4 regions of the Chromohalobacter sp. 48-RD10 genome follow, and region 2 is predicted to be linked to each of the others. Evidence: predicted binding sites of a transcription regulator. Region 2 holds the regulator's gene; each other region holds the start of a gene.

Region 1 (5,238 bases), on a different contig from region 2:
CAGCGTCTCAGGGATGCCGGGGCCGTTATCGAGGATGCCTAGCTCGCAGACCAGACGGTGACGCTCGGCGCCCAGTGTGAACTGTCGCCGCGCCCGCGTGCGCAGGGTCAGGCGTGGGCCGTCGATGCCATGCTCCTCCATCGCCTGGACGGCATTGCGGGCGACGTTGAGCACCGCCTGAATCAGTTGCGCTTCGTCGCCGTCCAGCTCCGGCAGGCTGGGGTCATAATCGCGCACGTAGTCGATGCGCGGATGCTCGGCCTCCAGCAAGGTCCGCACGCGCTCGAGCACCTTGTGAATGTTGAGCGGCTCGTGGCGGCTCATACTGTTGGGCCCCAGCATACGATCGACCAGATCGCGCAGGCGGTCCGCCTCCTCGACGATGACCCGCGTGAACTCGGCAAGCTGCGGATCGGGCAGGTCGCGCTCGAGCAACTGCGCCGCGCCACGAATGCCGCCCAGCGGATTCTTGACCTCGTGTGCCAGCCCACGGGTGAGCACCTTGATGGTCTCCTGGCGCGCGATCAGCGCCTCCTCACGGGAAATGCGCAACAGCCGGTCGCGTGGCTCGATCTCGATCAGCAGTTCATCGGCGGACAACGGCGTGACGGTGAAGTCCACCGTCGCCGAATCGCCCGATGGCAACGCCAGCGATGCTTCGCGCTGGGTGAAGGGATGCAGTTCATCACGCGCCTTGAGCAACACCTCCTCGACACTGCCCTCGACGCCCGCCAGGCTTTCCAGCCGCTGGCCCATGACACGCAATCGGCTGGTCGCCAGCAAAGACTCGGCGGCCGGATTCATCCAGCGCACATGCAGGGCGCCATCGAGCAGCACCACTGCTGTCGTCAGGTGTTCCAGCAAACGCTTGGGTTCAACCGAATGCAGTGGTTCGACCGAATGTTGTGGCAAAGGAGATTCTGGCATGACCCATCCATTATCCATCGTCCATGTACGTTATCAGTGCAAGAAGCACGCCAGTCTGTCGCCGCCCGGCATAGGGCAGTGCAGTCATCGGCACATGAGCCTGTTACGCACCAAAATAGTGCAAAAAGGGGAAGGCATACAGCGCCAGGCGCCAAAGCAGTTCACTGGCTGCCGCTGCCACCGGTATTGCGGGGATTGTTGGGATTGGCGGGTAAGTACACGCTGGCACGTTGTACATAAAGCGTGACCGGAGCACTACGTTGGCGCACACGTCCTTCGGAATCGACGACTTCAGCGCGCAAGGTGTGCTCCCCACGCACTAGTTCGGTGACTGAGAAGGTGGTCGCATGCCGGGCCGGACCGCTCACCTCACCATCGAGAACAATGCGCAGCTTATCCGTCTCGCGCAGTTCGGGAGTGACCGCCACGCGCACCTTGGTATCGCCCGCCGCGCCAGTGGGCAGGGTCGCTTCGTTGCCAGGGGCCGCAATGGTGAGACGCTGATAAGCGGTGAATGACGATGCGGCATCCGCTTCCGCCTCGATCGCTGCGTCCGGCGGCGCCTGGCGATCGTTGGTCTCGCGCGGCTGGCCAGGTATCGTGTTCACCGTACCGACGTCCACCTTCTCTCCTACCGGGCGGTCGGAAAAGGTCACGTTGCCTTGCGCATCGACGCTGCGATAGACCGGCGTCGCCTGTGCCGCAGACACACCCAATGCCCCAGCCATGAGTAGCGCCCAAGCGCCTTTCAACCATGTCGCGGTGGCCCACCCTTGGCGCATGCCCTTCTCCTAGTGCCTATACCGAACGCTCAGTCTAGCGCACCTTTTTTACTCAACCACAACACGCCTCAGCCACCACACGCCATAACCTAAAAGACCCCGTCACATCGGACGGGGCCTCGGTCAGCGGTGATCACGTTTTGTCGTGCGAGATCAGCAGCTGTAGTACATGTCGAATTCAACCGGATGCGTCGCCATACGCAGACGATCGACCTCTTCCTGCTTGAGCTCGAGGTAGGCGTCGATCATCTCGTCGGTGAACACCTCACCCTGGGTGAGGAAGGTGCGATCGGCATCCAGCGCCTCCAGCGCCTGGTCGAGGCTCTCGGCCACGGTGGGGATCGCCTTGCCTTCTTCCGGCGGCAGGTCATAGAGGTTCTTGTCCATCGCGTCGCCAGGATGGATCTTGTTCTTGATGCCATCGATACCCGCCATTAGCAGCGCGGAGAATGCCAGGTACGGATTGGCGGTCGGGTCGGGGAAACGGCACTCGACGCGCTTGCCCTTGGGGCTCGCGGTATACGGAATACGGATCGACGCACTGCGGTTACGCGCGCTGTAGGCGAGCATGACTGGCGCTTCGAAGCCTGGCACCAGGCGCTTGTAAGAGTTGGTCGACGCGTTGGTGAAGGCGTTCAGAGCACGCGCATGCTTGATGACACCGCCGATATAATACAGCGCGGTTTCGGACAGCCCTGCGTATTCGTCGCCGGCGAACATGTTGGCGCCGTCTTTCCAGAAGGACTGGTGCACGTGCATGCCGGAACCGTTGTCACCGACCAGTGGCTTGGGCATGAAGGTCGCGGTCTTGCCGTACGCGTGGGCCACGTTGTGGATCACGTACTTCATTTCCTGAACTTCGTCGGCCTTCTTGACCAAGGTGTTGAACTTGACGCCGATCTCGTTCTGGCCGGCGTTGGCCACTTCGTGGTGATGCACTTCGACCGACTGACCAATGGCTTCCAAGGTGTTGCACATCGCACTGCGGATGTCGTGGAAGCTATCCACTGGCGGCACCGGGAAGTAACCGCCCTTGACGCGCGGACGGTGCCCCAGGTTGCCACCTTCCACGTTGGTGGAGTCGGTCGCCCAGGCGCCTTCCTCGGACGTGATCTTGTACATCGCGCCCTGAATGTCGGCGTTCCAGTGCACTTCGTCGAAGACGAAGAATTCCGGCTCCGGCCCAAAGAAGGCGGTGTCACCCAGGCCAGTGGACTTCAGGTACGCCTCGGCGCGCTTGGCGATGGAGCGCGGATCACGCTCATAGCCCTGCATGGTGGCCGGCTCAATGATGTCACAACGCAGCACCAGGGTAGCGTCTTCGGTGAACGGATCGAGATAACCGCTGCCATCTTCCGGGCGCAGGATCATGTCGGACTCGTTGATCCCCTTCCAGCCTTCAATGGAGGAGCCATCGAACATCTGGCCATCCTCGAAGAACTCATCATCGACGGCGCCGGCCGGAATCGTGACGTGCTGCTCCTTGCCCTTGGTATCGGTAAAGCGCAGATCCACCCACTTGATATCGTGTTCTTCGATCAGGGCGAGGGTCTTCTCGGACATGATTTCCTCCACTATGAGCTCACGGCTCGGGTCGTTTGCTTGCGTGTTCAGCGTCGTTTGTAGCACGCCCGCCAGTAGCTGCCCACGGGTATGCACTTTACGTTTTGCAATGCAGAAGGCATGCCAACCACTGAGCCATCTGAGTGCGCCTGCGATAACTGCATGATCAATAAAGAAAAAAATAGACCGTCTTGGCGCATCGACCAGCACCACTTTGGCGCTAAGTACGCCACATATAAGTGCACAAGCATTACCAGCGCCTCAATTCGGTGCAAAGAACAACCCATGTGAACCAAAATAGTGCACAGCCCTATGGCCGACTGCTCACCGACGCGACGCTGGCAACATTCTGTCGATTTATTCACCAAGGCTGACTGGCTAAATCGAGACAACGAGATATGCTGATAGATAGCGTAACCGCTATCACAACATCATGCCCCAAAGGAGATTTTTGCCGTTCGCGACAGGACGTCACCACGGCAACAACGCTTGGCACATCGAGCAACCAGAAGTGCGGAGGGACACGCCATGAGTCATCTCAGCCTTGCCCATGACGTAGTGCAGCGCCTGCGCGGGCACTGGCGACGCAGCCTGAACGAGCCGCTTCGCGGACGCAGTGCGATCCTGGTCATACAGCGCGTACTGTCCGACGAAGCCGCCGCACGCCTGCCCCACCGGGCGCCCTATTGCCTCGGCCCAGAAAGCTTTCGACGGCTGCTCGACCACCTCACCGATCACGCTCAGATCGTTTCTCTGGCCAGCACCCGCCGTTTGCATCGCGACCCGGTGCCACGCATCGCGCTGACCTTCGACGGCGGCTGGCGCGACACTGCGGAGGTCGCGCTACGGCAACTCGAGCGCCTGGCATTGCCGGCCAGCATGTTTCTGAATACAGGCGATTCAGGCCGTTCACAAGGCGATTGGCGGATGGCCCTCGGCGACATCCTCTGGGACGGTCTCCAGCCCATGCGCGTTCGCGAATGTCTCGGCGATGCCGGGCTCCCGCTGCCACCGCCACGACCCAACCACCCTAATACCGCTTACAGCAGCGCCGTGCACGACTATCTCGAGCAACTCGCGCAGCAGGCCGCCCCATTGACGCTAGCGCGGCTCGGTTCGGCGCTGGGTACCGAGCTCGATATCGCCCCCCAAACGCTCGACCCGTTCAGCGTGCGCCGCTTGGAGAGCAACGGCCTGGTGCGTTTCGGCACGCGCGGCGTCGCCGCCACACCGTTAGAGACGCTCGACGATCGTCAGATCCAATGGCAAATTCGCCAATCGCGTCGCCAACTCAGCGTGCTATGCCGCGACCCATTGTCTTATTTCGCCTATCCACAGCCGGAAGCTTCGCTCCGTGTACGACAACTGGCCCAGCGCTGTGGCGTTCAGGAAGCCCTGCATAGCCATGCCGGCTGGCTCTCGCACCGCGACGACCCGTTGGCATTGCCACGCTTCCCGATCACGCAACCCGTTGCCAGCAGCACGGGACGTTTATACGACTATCTTTTGGGGCAACTTTAAAGCAGCGCGTGCATCACACTCACGGGCCTGCCACACGCCTACAACCCCGCACGCCGCTGACCTTTTGCATGCAAGTCTATAACGCCCTCAGACCCCAAAATCCAGACGTGCGGTCAGGCGGATGTCGCGCCCTGGGGAGAGCGCGTAGCCCTTATAAGTATCGAGAAATCCACGATAATCCTCATCAAAGAGGTTATGGACAGCAAGATCCAGATGGAGCACTTGCCCGCCAACACGTGGCGCGATCCCCGCGCCGAGATCGACCAGGGTGTAACCATCGGTCGAAGCACTGCCAAAGGGGGCATCGTCGAACTGGCTGAAGGGTTCACCGGGCGCTGCATCCTTCGAGGCGTAGCGACGAACCGTCAAGGATGTATACGGATTACGCGCCCACCCTTCCCCTTGTGGCGCGAAACGAGCACCGACACGCATGTTGTCGGCGGGC
Region 2 (5,238 bases):
TCAAATAAACGACCTGGCACTGAATGCCTCGGGCGCGGATCTCTTCGAGCAGCACCGGGAAGCGTCTCAGGGCATCGGGAAGATTGCGTGCGTCGATACTGACCGCGATATGCGTGCGTGACGGCGGGCCTTCACGTAGCTCATCGATCAGGGGTGCCATGAGACTGGCCGGCAGGTTGTCGATCGCGTAGTAGCCGAGATCCTCGAGTGCTTGGAGGGCAATCGATTTGCCGGAGCCGGAACGGCCGCTGATGATCACGAGCTGCATGAGCGCCCCTTGTGTTGCGCGAGTATCAGTATGCGCGGATGTCAGTTTGCGCTGGTGTCGTGCTGGCGGATGGCCTCGATCAGAGTGTCGTAGAGCTGTCGTTGAGTCTGTGCCTGGCGTAGTTTGGTGCGAATGGCGCTATCGTTCATGATGGCGGCAACCTGGGCAAGCAACGACAGATGGGCATCGTCGGCTTCTTCTGGAACCAGCAGAACGAAGATCAGGTCGACGGGGTCGCCATCGGTGGCATCGAAGTCGATGGGCTCCTGCAGGCGTAGAAAACCGGCAATCGGCTCCTTGCAATGCGGATTGCGCGAATGCGGGATAGCGACACCATTACCGATACCGGTGCTGCCCAATCGTTCGCGGCCGATGAGACGTCCGAACACTTCCTGGCTATCGAGGCTGGGTGTGTTCTGCGCGATGAAGGTGCTGAAAAATTCCAGCACACGCTTCTTGCTCCCCCCGGCAACGCCGAAGAGTGCGCGTTCGGGGGGTAGGATGCTTTCCAATATCATGGCGAATTAACGGGCACCGGCGCCCTGAGCGCGTGCCTGCACCTTTTCCTTGTGTTTGACGAGCTGACGGTCGAGCTTGTCGGTTAGGGCGTCGATAGCGGCGTACATGTCGTCGCTTTGTGTATCGGCGTGCAGGTCCGCGCCTGCGGCATGAAGCGTGCATGCAGCCAGGTGGCGTTCCTTCTCGATGGATAACGTGACCTGGACGGTAGTGATGTTGTCGTAGTGGCGTTCCAGACGCGCGAGCTTTTCATTGACGTAGTCGCGTAGAGCATCGGTCAATTCGATGTGGTGACCGGTGATATTGGCTTGCATGGCACGCTCCTATTCCATCGGTTGGCACTTCGATTGTAACCCTTTTTAGAGCGCTGCATAGCCCTGGATCAAGGCTGGCTAACGAAGACCGCAGCGAGTCTACGCAGCGTGGCCGATACGTGCAAACTGCCCGCGTTCAGGCGAGTCGCTTGCGCTCGCTGGAGGAAGGTATACCCATCGCTTCACGGTACTTGGCGACGGTGCGTCGTGCGACCGGAATGCTGTCCTGAGCCAGGAGGTCGACGAGCTTGCTGTCGGATAGAGGCTTGCGTGGTGGCTCGTCGCCAATCAATTTCTTCAAGCGTGCACGAATTGCCGTGCTGGAATGGGCGTCGGTTTCGCCTTGCCCCCCGACGTGGCTGGAAAAGAAATACTTGAGCTCAAAGACGCCGCGAGGCGTATGAATGAATTTCTGCGTGGTCACGCGGGAGATGGTCGACTCGTGCATGTCTACCGCGTCGGCGATATCTGCCAGGATCAACGGTTTCATGGCTTCCTCGCCGCGTTCGAGGAAGTCGAATTGGCGTGCCATGATCTCTTGGCCCACGCGCAGCAAGGTGTCGTTACGGCTCGAAAGGCTCTTGAGCAGCCATTTGGCTTCTTGTAGATGCTGCTTGAGGAAGGTGTTGTCGTCGCTCTTGTCGGCGCGCTTGATGAGTGCAGCGTAATCCGGTTGGATACGTACGCGGGGCAGGGCCTCGGGATTGAGCTCGATGCGCCAATCCTGTCGGATGCGCCGCGCGATGAGGTCGGGAATGACATAATCGTTGCTGCTGTCCTCGAAGGCGAGGCCGGGGCGCGGGTCGAGGGACCGAATGAGGGCGATGACGTGGTCGAGCTCTTCATCGTCGAGGCGCAAGCGTCGCTTGAGCAACTTGCGGTCGTTGCCTGCGAGAGCTGCGAGGAACTGGCGTACCAGCCGCTTGGCCTGGGTTATCAGCGGCATGTCTTCAGGGAGGGCGCCGAGTTGCAGCAACAGACACTCGCGTAGGTCGCGGGCGCCTACCCCAGTGGGATCGAACTGTTGTACGCGCATCATGACGTGTTCGACATCGCCCACCTTGAGCCCCGAAAGGCCTTGGCCGCGCAAACCGTCAACAAGCTCGTCCAGGGGCAGGGTGAGATAACCGTCGGCCCCCATGGCATCGATCAGGCCTTCGGCAATATCATGTTCGCGCGGCGTCATGTCGGCCATGGCGAGTTGCCAGGCCAGATGGTCGTGAAGACTGGTATGCGCGGTATTGCGCTCTATATCGGGGCCTTCCTCGCTACCGCCACCCCCCGTCAGTGAGGGGCCTGAATCCTGGTAGGTATCACTCCATTCGCTATCCAGCGACAGGTTCTCGGGGATGTCGCTTGCCCAATCATCTTCCTGCTGCGTTTCGCTGACCTCGCGTTCTTCGAAGTCCTCCTCGAGCTCCAGCATAGGATTGGAGTCCAGCGCTTGCTGAATCTCCTGTCGCAAATCCAGCGTTGAAAGCTGCAAGAGCTGAATGGCCTGCTGTAACTGGGGCGTCATCGTCAGCTGCGTGCCGACGCGAAGCTGCAAGGTAGGTTTCATGGACATGGAGAATCGATCGTCGCTTCCTGAAACGGTTCTCGTACGTTATCTCGCGACGACGCTACTTGCAAGAATGAAAGCAACAATCATGCCATTTATATAAGCGTGCAGCGGTTCCAGCAGTTTGCGTTTACAATCTGAACTCATGGCCGAGGTAGACGTCACGCACTTTCTGGTTGGCGAGAATGGCCTCTGCATGTCCTTCGGCGATGATCTGACCGTCGCCGACGATATAGGCGTTGTCACAGATATCCAGGGTTTCGCGTACGTTGTGGTCGGTGATCAAGACACCGATATCACGATCACGCAATTGGCGGATGATGCTCTTTATCTCGCCAACGGAGATCGGGTCGACCCCGGCGAAGGGCTCGTCGAGAAGGATGAAGGCGGGCTCGGTGGCCAGGGCGCGGGCGATCTCGACGCGACGACGTTCGCCCCCGGACAGGCTCATGCCAGGGTTGTCACGAATGTGGGTGACGTGAAACTCCTCCAGGAGGCGCTCGAGCTGTGCCTTGCGCGCGGCCTTGTCGAGATCGCGGCGCGTCTCGAGAATTGCCATGATGTTGTCGGCGACCGAGAGTTTGCGAAAGATCGACGCTTCCTGGGGCAGGTAACCGATACCGGCGCGGGCGCGTTCGTGCATGGCCGCATGTGACAGGTTGCGCTCGTCGATGTGCACGCTGCCGGCATCGGCGCCTACCAGTCCGACAATCATGTAGAACGAGGTAGTCTTGCCGGCGCCATTAGGGCCGAGAAGTCCGACAATGCTGCCCTGACGTATGGTCAGGCTGATGTCATGCACCACGCGGCGGCCCTTGTAGCTCTTGGCGAGGTTGGCGGCACTCAGGGTCTTCATGGGCGTCGGGTCCTACCTAACTGGGGTGAGTGAATCACTAAACACGTCACTGCTCGCTATCGCGGGGCGTCAGCGTCATGCGAACGCGCTGGTCGCCATCGCCGTCATCGTCGGAGCGAGCCTGTACCTGGCGGCGGTCGAGGAAGTATTCGACATAGGCGCCATTGAAGGTATCCCGGGCCTGGTGTAGCTCGGCATTGTCGATGAGTTCCACGCGACGCTGGGCGGCATGATAGATCACCGTATCGCCCCAGCCCTTGGCCACCGGCTCGTCCGGCGCTGGCTTTTGCTCGAGATAGGCGCGTTCGCCACCCCCGCCATGGGCGGTGACCGTGGAGACTTCGCCCTGCGCGTTGCGTTCGATCTTCACGCGCGCGGCCGTCAGTTGCATACTACCTTGCTGCATATCGACATCGCCGGTATAGACCGCGGTGCCGGCGTTGTCGTCGAGATCCAGCTGATCGGCGACGATCTCGATAGGCTGGCTGGCATCGCTATCCAGCGCTAGCGCCGTGTGGCTGGCGAGTCCCAGCGCGGCGCATGCCAGTGCCATCGTCAATGGTCGTGTCATCATGATTCGTCCTCGGCAAGCTGTGGATGGTGGCCTCGCACATCACCGCTCAGACGCGCTTGATTGGTGTCGATCCAGGCGTCGAAGCGATTGCCGCGCACGCGCTGTTCATGCTGCCGCAATACGGCCTCGGTGTCACTCCAGGCGTGGCCCTCGCTGGACTTGTAGTACAGCACGTCGGTGTCGAGACGCCAGCCCTGCTCGGGTTGTACGAGCCGGGCATTCCCGGTCAGGGTGAGTAGATCGCGTTGCGGCCCCAGGCTTCCCTTGTCGCCGGAGATGTCCCACTTACGTCCCGCCTCGTCACGCACCTTGGCCTTCGGTGAGTCGGCGCGAATGACATCGTCGACAGGGGTATGCACGAGGCGCGGCGATTCAAGCGTCTGGTGGGGGGTGCCTTGCGCGTTGAAGCGCGTCATGGTGACGCCTTCTAAGTAGTAATCGGGCTCGCCTGCGTCATCGCTGGGGACCGGGCCAGGAGAAGAAGCATCGCGTTGTTCGACGATGGCCAGGCCGATACCAAGGACCACTAGTATCAGCAATAGCCCCAGCCGTGCCCATTTGCGAGAAGACAGAAAAGTCGGCATGACGCGCTTCATCCTTGGCCATCGAGATAGGGTGCGAGGCAAACGTCCCACCGTCCCTGGCAGCTCAGCAAGGCATCGCAAATTTCACGCACCGCGCCTTGGCCGCCCGAGCGCGCGGGAATCCAGTCGGCGTGCGCACGGACGTAATCCGGCGCATTGTTCACGCTCAGTCCGAGTCCTGCGGCGCGAATCGCGGCCAGGTCGGGCAAATCGTCGCCACAATAGGCGATCTCGTCCAGTGGTAGGCCGAGCTGTTCGCACAGGGTGTTGAGCGCGGCTAGCTTATCCTCGCGACCTTGTACGACGTGTGCGATGCCAAGCGCCTCGGCACGCCGGCTGACCATGGGCGACTCACGCCCGGTGATCAATGCCACTGCGATGCCGCTTTGCTGCAGTAGCTTGATGCCGAGACCGTCGAGAATGTTGAAGCTCTTGGTTTCCTGGCCATCGCTTTGCAAGTGTAGCGTGCCGTCGGTGAGTACGCCGTCCACATCCAGGGCCAGGAGTCGGATGCGGCGTGCCTTGTCGCGCCAATCGTCGGAATATGTCATGGGGCTCCTCA
Region 3 (5,238 bases), on a different contig from region 2:
TTGTCGGTGACGTTGTAGACCGCGAGCAGGCGGCGTCCATTGGCTAGCGGTCCTCGCTGCACAGCGAAGAGTGTGGGGGGAGTATCGAGAATGTGCTGTTCGACCTCGGGGTGAAAACAGGGCTCTTGGGCACGCAGCCTGAGGCGCCGCCGCAAGGCCATGAACACCTCGCGTGTGGGGGTGTTGCGGCTATCGAGCAGCTCATCTAATGCTTTTTTCTCCCAGCGCCGGCGGTTGATGGTGCGCAATTGTCCGCTGCGCTCGACACCCTCGTGATCATTGAGGGTGGCGGTCAGGCAGTGGAAATAGATGCCCGGTACGCCCTGTAGCGCGAGCATCAAGTGCTGGCTGCACAGGAAACGTTCCACCTGCCAGGGATCGGCGCCGCGACGTGTGCCGCGTAGCGCATCGAAGTAGGTGATGTTGACCTCGTAAGGCGTGTCCTTGCCATCGGCGTTGGCCTTCATGCTCACATACCCGCCGAAGCGATGCATGAGTTCGAGCATGGCGTCGATCTCGTGGGGCGGCAGCAGTCCTTCCAGCGCGCGCACGCCGATCCCGTCGTGGCTGGCGGTGAAGTTGAAATAGGTGCAGCCGGGTGGCAACGCGGGGAGGCCGCGCGCCCAGGCTTCCAGCGCCGTGGCGTCGCCGCTGGTGAGCGTATGCACCAGCAGTGGCGGCAACGTGAACTGATAGATCATGTGCGCTTCGTCGGGCTTTGCCGGTGCGTCCGACGTGGTAGCGTCGTCGAGGCGCTCGAGACCGAAGTAGCTCATGTTCTCGCGGTGTGGCACGTTGGTTTCGGTGATCAGCAGCGTGCCGGGCGCCAGATAGTCGAGCACGGCGCGTAGTAGCCGTACCACGGCATGAGTTTCCGGTAGATGGATGCACGAGGTGCCGACTTCCTTCCATAGATAGGCGATGGCGTCGAGGCGGATGATGCGCGCGCCCTGCTCCACGTAGTAGAGCATGATGCCGATGAACTCGATGAGCACATCGGGATTGGCGAAGTTGAGGTCGATCTGGTCCTCTGAGAATGTCGCCCACAGATAGCGTGTCCCGCGGCGCGTGGAAACCGGCACCAGCAGTGGCGAGCTGCGTGGTCGGGTGACCTGCGTCAGGTCGGTGCTCGGGTCCATCTCGATGAAATAGTCGCGTCCTGGCTGGGTGCCGGCCAGGTAGTCGACGAACCACAGCGATTCCCGCGAGACGTGATTGATGACCAGATCGACCATCAAGTCGCCATGGCGCGTCAGGCGGCGTATGTCTTCCCAGTCGCCCAGCGCCGGGTTGACCTCGCGATAGTGGATCACCGAGAAGCCATCGTCGCTGCTCCAGGGAAAGAAAGGCAGCACGTGAACGCCGCTGAAGGTGTCCGCGAGACGTGTCTCGAGAAACTCGTCGAGCACTTGCAACGGCGGCCGCTCACCGTCGAGCAGTAGGTCGCCGTAAGTGATCAGCAATTGGTCGCGCTCGCTCCATAGTGAACGCGAACGCTCGGGGATGGCACCACGCTGGTGCGATATCAGTCGCTGCAGGCGGCGTAGTACTTCATCGGCGCGCGGGCCGTAGATCTCGTTCAGACGCGCCTTGGCGCGTGCGATGAAAGCGGCTTCATCGAGTTCGGTCTGCGGGGCTGGAGAGATGGGGTAGGGCATCGAGGGTCCTCGTGGGAATCGGTGGCTCGCACGTCGACATTATTATTGCTGTTGCAGGCGTCGTTCCATCCATGAGCTTGGTTGGCGTGGTGACAACGCGCAAGCGAGTTTCCGCGTGGCGCGGGGAAGGCTACAATGTCGGTCAATCTCAATGACAACGACTCAACTGCGGACGCTCCACGATGCACTGCCCCTTTTGTGGAAAGTATGACACCAAGGTGACCGATTCGCGCCTCGTGGCCGAGGGGGATCAGGTGCGGCGGCGGCGCCAGTGCAATGACTGCGGCGAACGCTTCACCACCTACGAGACGGCGGAACTGGTCATGCCCCGCGTGATCAAGGGCGATGGCTCGCGAGAAACCTTCGATGAACGCAAGTTGCGCGCTGGTATGTTACGCGCATTGGAAAAACGCCCGGTCAGCGCCGAATCCATTGAGGCGGCGGTCGAGCGTATCCGTCAGCGCCTACGTGCCCGTGGTGATCGTGAATTGGAGGCGCGCGAGGTCGGCGAGGAGGTCATGCGCTCGCTGACACGGCTCGATCAGGTCGCCTACATTCGCTTCGCCTCCGTCTATCGACGCTTCCAGGACCTCGACGAGTTTCGCGCCGAAATCGACCGCCTGGCGCAAGAGCCCAGCTTTGTGCCCGACGATAATGATCAGCGCTGACCTCGATACGCACCGACTCGAATCGCTCATGGAGTGACTCATGACACAGGACGCCGCCGTGTCGGCGCTATCTCACGAAGCGTGCATGTCGCGCGCGCTGCAACTCGCCCGGCGGGGCTGCTATACCACGCATCCCAATCCGCGCGTCGGCTGCGTGGTGGTGCGTCAGGGGCGCATCGTCGGGGAGGGCTATCATACACGTGCCGGTGAACCTCACGCCGAGGTTCACGCCTTGCGAGCCGCTGGCGAGACGGCGCGAGGCGCCACGGTCTATGTCACGCTGGAGCCTTGTTCCCATCACGGTCGCACGCCGCCTTGTGCCCAGGCGCTGATCGAAGCCGGCGTGAGCCGGGTCGTGGTGGCCGTACTCGATCCCAATCCGCAAGTGGCCGGACGTGGCGTGGCAATGCTGCGTGAGGCAGGTATTGGGGTCGAGGTGGGCTGCCTGGAAACCGATGCCGAAGCGCTCAATGTCGGCTTCGTCAAGCGCATGCGCGAGGGGTTGCCGTTCGTACGCTTGAAGATGGCGATGAGCCTGGACGGCCGCACCGCCATGGCCAGCGGTGAGTCGCAATGGATTACCGGAGCAAGCGCGCGTACCGAAGTGCAACGCTTGCGGGCGCGCTCGAGCGCGGTGATGACCGGGGTCGATTCAGTCCTTTTCGATAATTCGCGTCTCACGGTGCGTGCCGCGCAGCTCGAGCTGGACGGTGCTGAAGCGATCGCCGAGCGCCAGCCGCTGCGTGTCGTGGTCGACTCGCGGCTGCGCTTGCCGGTAGCGGCGGCGTGCTTGCGCGAGCCGGGGCGCACCTTGGTGGCGACCGTTTCGCCAGATGAGGCGCGACGCGCGACGCTGGAACAGGCCGGGGCTGAGGTGCTCGTCCTCCCCGAAGCGGCCGAAGGGCGCGTCGATCTACGCGCCTTAATAGCGCATCTGGCGGAGCGCGAGCAATGCAACGAGGTGTTGCTCGAAACCGGCGCGACGCTGGCCGGTGCCATGCTCGATATCGGCGCCATTGATGAGATGCACCTGTTCGTGGCACCGACGCTATTGGGGGGCGAGGCACGCCCGCTTTTTGCGTTACCGGGGCTCGAACGCATGGCGCAGCAGCGTCCGTTGCAAATCGACGACATCCGCGCCGTGGGGTGTGATTGGCGCATCGTCGCGCGACCCTCTCACGAAGACGTTGCACCGGACGACGCCTGAATCGTTGCCCGCCTGGGTGTTGCCACTGGCGCGCAAGCGCGCTTGCAGGTACTCTGGGCGCCGACCTGACTGGGTGTCGAAGAGCGACGACGCCCGCGTCGTGACACCACGACACATCTTATGACGGCGCCGATGACAAGACCGCACCGGCGTACGAGACGAGCATCGGAGACACCATGGCGCTTTCATCCACACAGGGCTTGGCCTCCATCGAAGCCATTGTCGAAGACATTCGTCAGGGCAAGATGGTCATACTCATGGACGATGAGGATCGCGAGAACGAAGGCGATATCATCATGGCCGCCGAGTGCGTCGAGGCTGAGCATATCAACTTCATGGCCCGCCACGCGCGGGGCTTGATTTGCCTGCCGATGACCCGTGAACGCTGCGAGCGTCTCGAGTTGCCGTTGATGGTGCGCGACAACGGTTCCGGCTTTGGCACCAAGTTCACCGTCTCAATCGAGGCTGCACGCGGTGTCTCCACGGGTATTTCTGCCTCCGATCGCGCGCGCACGGTGCGCGCCGCGGCGGCGCGCGACGCCGTCGCGGCGGATATCGTCCAGCCCGGGCATATATTTCCGCTGATGGCCGAGCCGGGCGGCGTGCTGCGTCGTGCTGGGCATACCGAAGCCGCTTGCGATCTGTCGACCATGGCTGGGTTCGAGGCCAGCGGCGTGATCTGCGAAGTGATGAACGACGACGGCAGCATGGCGCGCCGTGACGAACTGGAGCGCTTTGCCGTCGAGCACGGCATCAAGGTCGGTACGATCGCCGACCTGATCCATTATCGGATCCACCACGAGCGTACCGTCGAGGAAGTAGAGCGCACGGTCGTCGACACGGCATTCGGCGAGTTGACGCTACACGTCTTCCATGACCGGATTCAAAATGCCCACCATCTAGCGCTGGTGAAAGGCTCACCGCACAGTGAGACACCGACCACTGTGCGCGTGCATATCGCCGATACGCTGCGCGATCTGCTGATGTTGAGCAAGCCGGAGAGCCACAGTTGGACGGCGTCCAGCGCCTTGGCGCAGATCGCCGAAGCAGACGCCGGGGTCTTCGTGCTGCTCGACGATGGTCGGCCGCGTCTCGACCTCAAGGACCAGCTCGACGTGCTGTTGTCGCGCAAGCCGGCGCCGCGCTCGAGTGCCTCCGACGGTGCCGGCAATTATCTGACCATCGGCACCGGATCGCAGATTCTGCGCCAATTGGGCGTCGGGCAAATGCGTCTTTTGAGCTCGCCGTGGAAGTTCTCCGCGCTGTCCGGTTTCGATCTCGAGGTCGTCGAACGCGTGGGTGGCGATACCCCCGAGAGCGATCAGCCGGTAGAATAAGTCTTTCATTCATTCGTCTGCCGGGCCCATGGGCGCCGGCGGCCGCGCGTGCCGGTGCAGAAAATCGTTCCTTGGCGGTGGCGGTACCACGCGCCATGTCGAAGTGAGCGATCGCTTTACTGGCATGCACTGACATAGCTGATATATCGTGCGCGAAATATCGCGCATTCAGACCCGGGATTTGACAATGCAACCGATCTCTCAAGTCGAGGGTGGCTACACCGATGTCGATGGACGTTATGTCATCGTCGTGGGCCGCTTCAATCATCACGTGGTCGATAGCCTGGTGGAAGGGGCGGTGGATAGCCTCGTTCGCCATGGCGTGGACGAAGAAAACGTCGATATCATCCATGTTCCTGGTGCCTGGG
Region 4 (5,238 bases), on a different contig from region 2:
GCATGTCGCTATACCCCCATAGCACCAATGTCTAAGAGCAATACGGTCGAAAATACTGGAACCTATGTCGGACATAGAGGTAAATTTGTCCAACAAGGCAGGCGGAGCCGTTTATGCGCCCCTCTTCACTTTCCGGTACCACGGCACGACCCGATATCGCCGAGTCGTTGGCCGAGGCGATTTTCAGTGGCCGTTATGCACCCGGTGACTTGATCCCCCGCGAGCTGGATCTTTGCGAAACGTATGGCGTCAGCCGCAGCACGGTGCGCAGCGTCTTGCAGAACCTGGTGTCGGCGGGGCTTTTGGTGCGTATTTCAGGCCAGGGCACCCGAGTGCGTGAGCTGACCCAGTGGCACATGCTCGATCCGCGAGTGACCGAGTGGATGGCGCGCTATGCCGAGCCCAATCCGCGTTTCCAACGTGAAATCTATGCGTTCCGTGTGGCGGTCGAGCCGTTCGTGGCATACCTGGCGGCAACCGCCGCCACGGCGACCGATCTGCTGGCAATCGAGCAGGCCTACGAGGGCATGGTGCGTAGTCTCGAGACGTCCGATCATTGCTGGGAAGGACGCTCCCACGATGATTACGATGTGGCCTTCCACGAGGCGATTTTCGCCGCGACCCACAACGTGGTGTGGACGCAGCTCAGTCATGTGTTGCGGCCCACGATTACGGTATTGGTCCAGCGCTCCAATCAGAGCGCCGATGAACTTGCCGATAGCATGGAACGTCACCGCAAGGTGATGGAGGCGATTCGCCTGCGTCAGCCGGAGCGAGCGCAAGCCTGCGCCTTGGCGGTCCTCGAGCGCACCGGACAGGATCTAGGTATCGCCGAAATCCCAGCGGACTTACCTTCATTGGCCCCGCCTGGCGGCGCCACTTCTGACGAGCGTTGAGCGTGTCATCATGTTGCATCGACAAGGAGACCTTTCGTGAAGATTACCCAGCTCAAGACCTGGCAAGTACCGCCGCGTTGGCTGTTCCTCAAGATCGAGACCGATGAAGGATGTTATGGCTGGGGCGAGCCGGTCGTGGAAGGGCGCGCAGCCACCGTCGAGGCGGCGGTGCACGAACTCGCCGACTATCTGGTCGGCCAGGACCCACACCGTATCGAATACCTGTGGGACACGATGTACCGTGCGGGTTTCTATCGTGGCGGCCCGATCCTGATGAGCGCCATTGCGGGGATCGACCAGGCGCTGTGGGACCTCAAGGGCCGCGATCTCGGGGTGCCCGTCTATCAACTGCTGGGGGGCAAGGTTCGCGACAAGATGCGCATGTATGCCTGGACCGGTGGCGATCGCCCCAGCGATGTGGGGACTGGCGCCAAGGCTTTGGTCGATAAGGGCTTCACGGCGTTCAAGATGAATGGCACGCCGGAAATGCAGATCGTCGATTCGCACCGCAAGATCGACGAGGCGGTGGCGCGGGTCGCCGAGGCTCGCGAAGTAGTCGGCCCGGATGTGGGTATCGCTATCGACTTTCACGGTCGTGTGCATCGTCCCATGGCCAAGGTGCTGATGCGCGAGTTGGAGCCTTATCACCCGATGTTCGTCGAGGAGCCGGTACTGCCCGAGCATTTGCCCAGCCTCAAGCACATTGCGGGCGGCCTGGGCTATCCCATTGCCACTGGCGAGCGCTTGCATACCCGCTATCAGTTCCGCGACCTGCTGGGCGAGGGCATGGTGGATATCATCCAGCCCGATCTCTCGCACTGCGGCGGCATCAGCGAGGGCATGAAGATTGCCTCGCTGGCGTCGTGTCACGATGTCGCGCTGGCGCCGCATTGCCCGCTGGGGCCGTTGACGCTGGCTGCTTCGCTGCATGTGGATGCGGTGAACCACAATGCATTCATCCAGGAGCAGAGCATGGGCATCCACTACAATCGTGATAACGATGTACTGGATTACCTTGTCGATAAGTCCGCGCTAGCCATTAACGATGGCTTCTGTGCAATTCCCGAAGGGCCCGGCCTGGGCGTCGAGATTGACGAGACTTTTGTCGAGGAGCGCGCCAAGGTAGGGCATCGCTGGCGCAACCCGGTGTGGACGCACGAGGATGGCTCGATAGCGGAGTGGTAAAGGAGGCTTTATGAACGAGACTCAGCAGGCCGCACTCGACGCGGCGCTCGAGGAATTGCCGCTGGTGGCGATTCTACGCGGTATTCGCCCCGAAGAGATCGATAAGGTCTTCGACGCGCTGGTCGACGCGGGGTTTCGTCTGATCGAGATCCCGCTCAACTCTCCCTTGCCGTGGAAGAGTATCGAGAAGGTGGCGGCACGTTGTCCCGAGCATGTGCTGGTGGGTGCCGGTACGGTGCTGGAGACCGCTGATACGGCCGAGCTGGCGCGTCTTGACGCACCGTTGATGGTCACTCCCAACAGCGACCCCGAGGTGATTCGCGCTGGTGTCGAGCAGGGTCTGGCGCCGCTGGTCGGCTGCATGACGCCGAGTGAGGCGTTGAGCGCGGCGCGCGCCGGGGCGACGGCGCTCAAGCTGTTCCCGGCTGGGCGCCTGGGGACCGGTTATTTCAAGGATATTAGTGCGATCCTGCCGCCCGAGCTACCTGTATTCGCGGTGGGCGGCATCGACAAGAGCAACATGTCCGACTGGCACGGCGTGGGCATTCGCGGCTTCGGCTTCGGCAGCAATCTTTACCGCCCCGGACGCAGTGCCGTCGAAGTGGGCGAGGTCGCGCGCGAGCTCGTCGCCGAGTGGCGGCGGCTCGAAGAGCTCTACACCATGACCGAATCGTTCGAGCACGAGGGCGATCAATGAGCGCCGAGCAGCGATTGATTGTCATCGACTGGGGCACCAGCAATTTCCGGGCGTTTCTGGTCGATCGGCAAAGCGGTGCCTGTCTCGAGTCGCGGCGTAGCGAGGCAGGCCTAAAGGCGCTGGAAACCGCCGAGTTCCCGGATTACTGTCAGGCACAGGTCGGTGACTGGCGGGAAGGCGGACGTGTTCCGGTCTATCTGGCAGGCATGGTCGGCTCCAAGCGCGGCTGGAGTGAGGCGCCGCAGCTCGATCTGCCCGTCTCGGGGCGCGATCTCGCCGCGCATGTCGTGGCCGCGCCAGGGTTGGAAAATGCCTGGATCGTGCCGGGCGTGAAGCACGTCGACGAGGTGCACTGTGACGTCATGCGCGGCGAAGAAGTCCAGGCTTTCGGCGCCCTGGCCTTGGCGGGATCCCCCAACGCCGATTGCTGCCTGCCCGGCACCCACAGCAAGTGGGCGCGTCTGTGCGACAATCGCTTGACCGCCTTCACCACGCTGATGACTGGCGAGCTTTATCATGCGGTGCGCTTCCACACCTTGCCGGGCGAGCCCGCCCGTGATGATGCGCCGTTCGATGAAGGTGCCTTTCGTCAGGGACTGGCGCGAGCCCAGGGCGAGGATGGCGTGCTGCATGCCCTGTTCGAGGCACGTAGTCGGCATCTCTACCGCGGTCTGGCTGCTGAGCAGGTGGGCAGTTTCATTTCCGGAGTGTTGATCGGTGAGGAAGTACGTGCCATGCGCGTCGCGCGCCCCGATCTCGAACGCCTGCTGTTGATCGGTGCCGAGTCTCTACGGCGTCCTTATACGCTGGCATTGGAAACGGCTGGTATCGAGGTCACGCCGTTGGATAGCGACGCGGCGACGCTCGCCGGACTGGCGGTGATTGCCGAGCATCATCACGCCCGCTAGCGCGTTCTTCCCGTAAGGCTCTTTAATGGTACGCCCTGTTGTAGTGCACGAGATGCGCTTCGACGGGGCGTTGTTGTGTTTAGACGGGGGGCATGCATCGTCACGGCGCGTGTTCTATCCCCCGGAAGCCGGGCTTCTGCCGGTCACGTGGCAGAGAATGGCATGATCCGTGCTACCTTCATTTGAAGAGCACCTTTCATGATCGCAACGAGATCGTGTGGCGCATTCCAGAACATGTGAGGCGGTGCCCAAGGGGGAAGGCTCATGACGCAGTCGGTTTCGCATACGCCGTGGCTGGTGTTCACAGATTTGGATGGCACGCTACTCGACCACGACAGTTATACGTGGCAACCCGCCGCCGCCTGGTTGGCGCGGCTTGCCGAGGCCGGTGTTGCGGTGATTCCCACCACCAGCAAGACTCGCGAGGAACTACTGGCCCTGCGCAACGAACTGGGGCTCACGGCGACGCCGTTCATCGCCGAGAACGGGGCGGTGATCGGGTTGCCGGCGCATTGGCAACACGCCCGGCTGGATCGCGATCCCGCTGCGCCGGATGGGCTGATCGTGAAGACGCCGTCGCTGGATAGCGGCTTCATTCGGCGGCGACTCGAGGTGCTGCGCGAGCGTTTGGGCGTGCGTTTTCGCGGCATGGGCGAGCTGTCTCTCGACACGCTGTGCGAATTGACCTCGCTGAGCCCCGACAAGGCGCGTCAGGCGCAGGTGCGCGAAGGCAGCGAGCCCCTGCTGTGGGATGACGACGAGGCGGCCCTGGCGCGCTTTCGTGACGCCCTGGAAAGCGATGGACTGCGCCTGACCCGGGGCGGGCGTTTCTGGCATGTGATGGGCGCGGTCGACAAGGGGCAGGCGGTGCGCTGGTTGCTAGATCGTTACACGGCACTGCGCGGTATCAGGCCTGCCAGCGTCGGGCTGGGCGACGGTCCCAACGATGTCAGCCTGCTCGAGGCCGTCGATCATCCGATTCTAGTACGTGGCAAGCACGAGGCGGTGGTGCACATCGCCGGGGGCATGACGCTCTATCGTACCCGGCAACCCGGCCCAGAAGGCTGGGCCGAGGGCATCGCCGATTGGTGGAAGGGCTGCATGGATGCGACGCCCGGAGACAAGACTTCCCAGGAGGGCACGTCACGATGAGCGATTTCTACCAGAACGGTATCGTCACTACCTTTCATAACCTCACCCAGCGTCCGGTGGAAGCCTAGAAGCCGTGGAACTCGACAACCAAGGCCAGGTGTAACCGTCCAGGCACTTGGTCGCATGCAACTCCAGCTCAAATCACGGGATTGTTGGCCAGCACCTTGCGCAAAAAGCGTTGCGTGCGTTCGTCCCGGGGATTGGTGAAAAGTTCATCGGGCGGGCCTTGCTCGATGATCCGGCCTTCATCCATGAATACCACACGGTCGGCGACCTCACGTGCGAATTGCATTTCGTGGCTGACCACGATCATGGTCTGGCGCTCCTGGGCGAGCTGTTTCATCAGGGCCAGCACCTCGTCGACCCATTCGGGATCGAGCGCCGAGGTGGGTTCGTCGAA

What was found. The regulator sigma-54, encoded in region 2, starts transcription at its own class of promoters, with help from an activator protein. The targets are predictions, from matches to a motif close to TGGCACNNNNNTTGCTNT.
Region 1: the regulator sigma-54 is predicted to act here: its motif matches at 3,381-3,398, upstream of glnA (glutamate--ammonia ligase).
Region 3: the regulator sigma-54 is predicted to act here: its motif matches at 1,709-1,726, upstream of OP496_RS08535 (sugar phosphorylase).
Region 4: the regulator sigma-54 is predicted to act here: its motif matches at 3,845-3,862, upstream of OP496_RS08605 (HAD-IIB family hydrolase).

What each region holds. Positions count from the first base shown of each region.
Region 1 is NZ_JARANX010000021.1:16,744-21,981, forward strand. It holds gene glnL (nitrogen regulation protein NR(II)) at 1-927, opposite strand, end outside; gene OP496_RS14665 (DUF4124 domain-containing protein) at 1,089-1,709, opposite strand; gene glnA (glutamate--ammonia ligase) at 1,863-3,272, opposite strand; gene OP496_RS14675 (polysaccharide deacetylase family protein) at 3,801-4,793, shown strand; gene OP496_RS14680 (TonB-dependent receptor) at 4,881-5,238, opposite strand, start outside.
Region 2 is NZ_JARANX010000002.1:386,780-392,017, reverse strand. It holds gene rapZ (RNase adapter RapZ) at 1-268, opposite strand, end outside; gene ptsN (PTS IIA-like nitrogen regulatory protein PtsN) at 310-786, opposite strand; gene raiA (ribosome-associated translation inhibitor RaiA) at 793-1,101, opposite strand; gene OP496_RS04745 (RNA polymerase factor sigma-54) at 1,238-2,668, opposite strand; gene lptB (LPS export ABC transporter ATP-binding protein) at 2,793-3,518, opposite strand; gene lptA (lipopolysaccharide transport periplasmic protein LptA) at 3,565-4,092, opposite strand; gene lptC (LPS export ABC transporter periplasmic protein LptC) at 4,089-4,676, opposite strand; gene OP496_RS04725 (HAD hydrolase family protein) at 4,685-5,227, opposite strand; gene OP496_RS04720 (KpsF/GutQ family sugar-phosphate isomerase) at 5,236-5,238, opposite strand, start outside.
Region 3 is NZ_JARANX010000006.1:16,702-21,939, reverse strand. It holds gene OP496_RS08535 (sugar phosphorylase) at 1-1,658, opposite strand, end outside; gene nrdR (transcriptional regulator NrdR) at 1,841-2,326, shown strand; gene ribD (bifunctional diaminohydroxyphosphoribosylaminopyrimidine deaminase/5-amino-6-(5-phosphoribosylamino)uracil reductase RibD) at 2,367-3,533, shown strand; gene ribBA (bifunctional 3,4-dihydroxy-2-butanone-4-phosphate synthase/GTP cyclohydrolase II) at 3,710-4,870, shown strand; gene ribE (6,7-dimethyl-8-ribityllumazine synthase) at 5,058-5,238, shown strand, end outside.
Region 4 is NZ_JARANX010000006.1:34,959-40,196, reverse strand. It holds gene OP496_RS08625 (FCD domain-containing protein) at 114-896, shown strand; gene dgoD (galactonate dehydratase) at 933-2,081, shown strand; gene OP496_RS08615 (2-dehydro-3-deoxy-6-phosphogalactonate aldolase) at 2,092-2,778, shown strand; gene OP496_RS08610 (2-dehydro-3-deoxygalactonokinase) at 2,775-3,686, shown strand; gene OP496_RS08605 (HAD-IIB family hydrolase) at 3,951-4,838, shown strand; gene OP496_RS08600 (amino acid ABC transporter ATP-binding protein) at 4,975-5,238, opposite strand, start outside.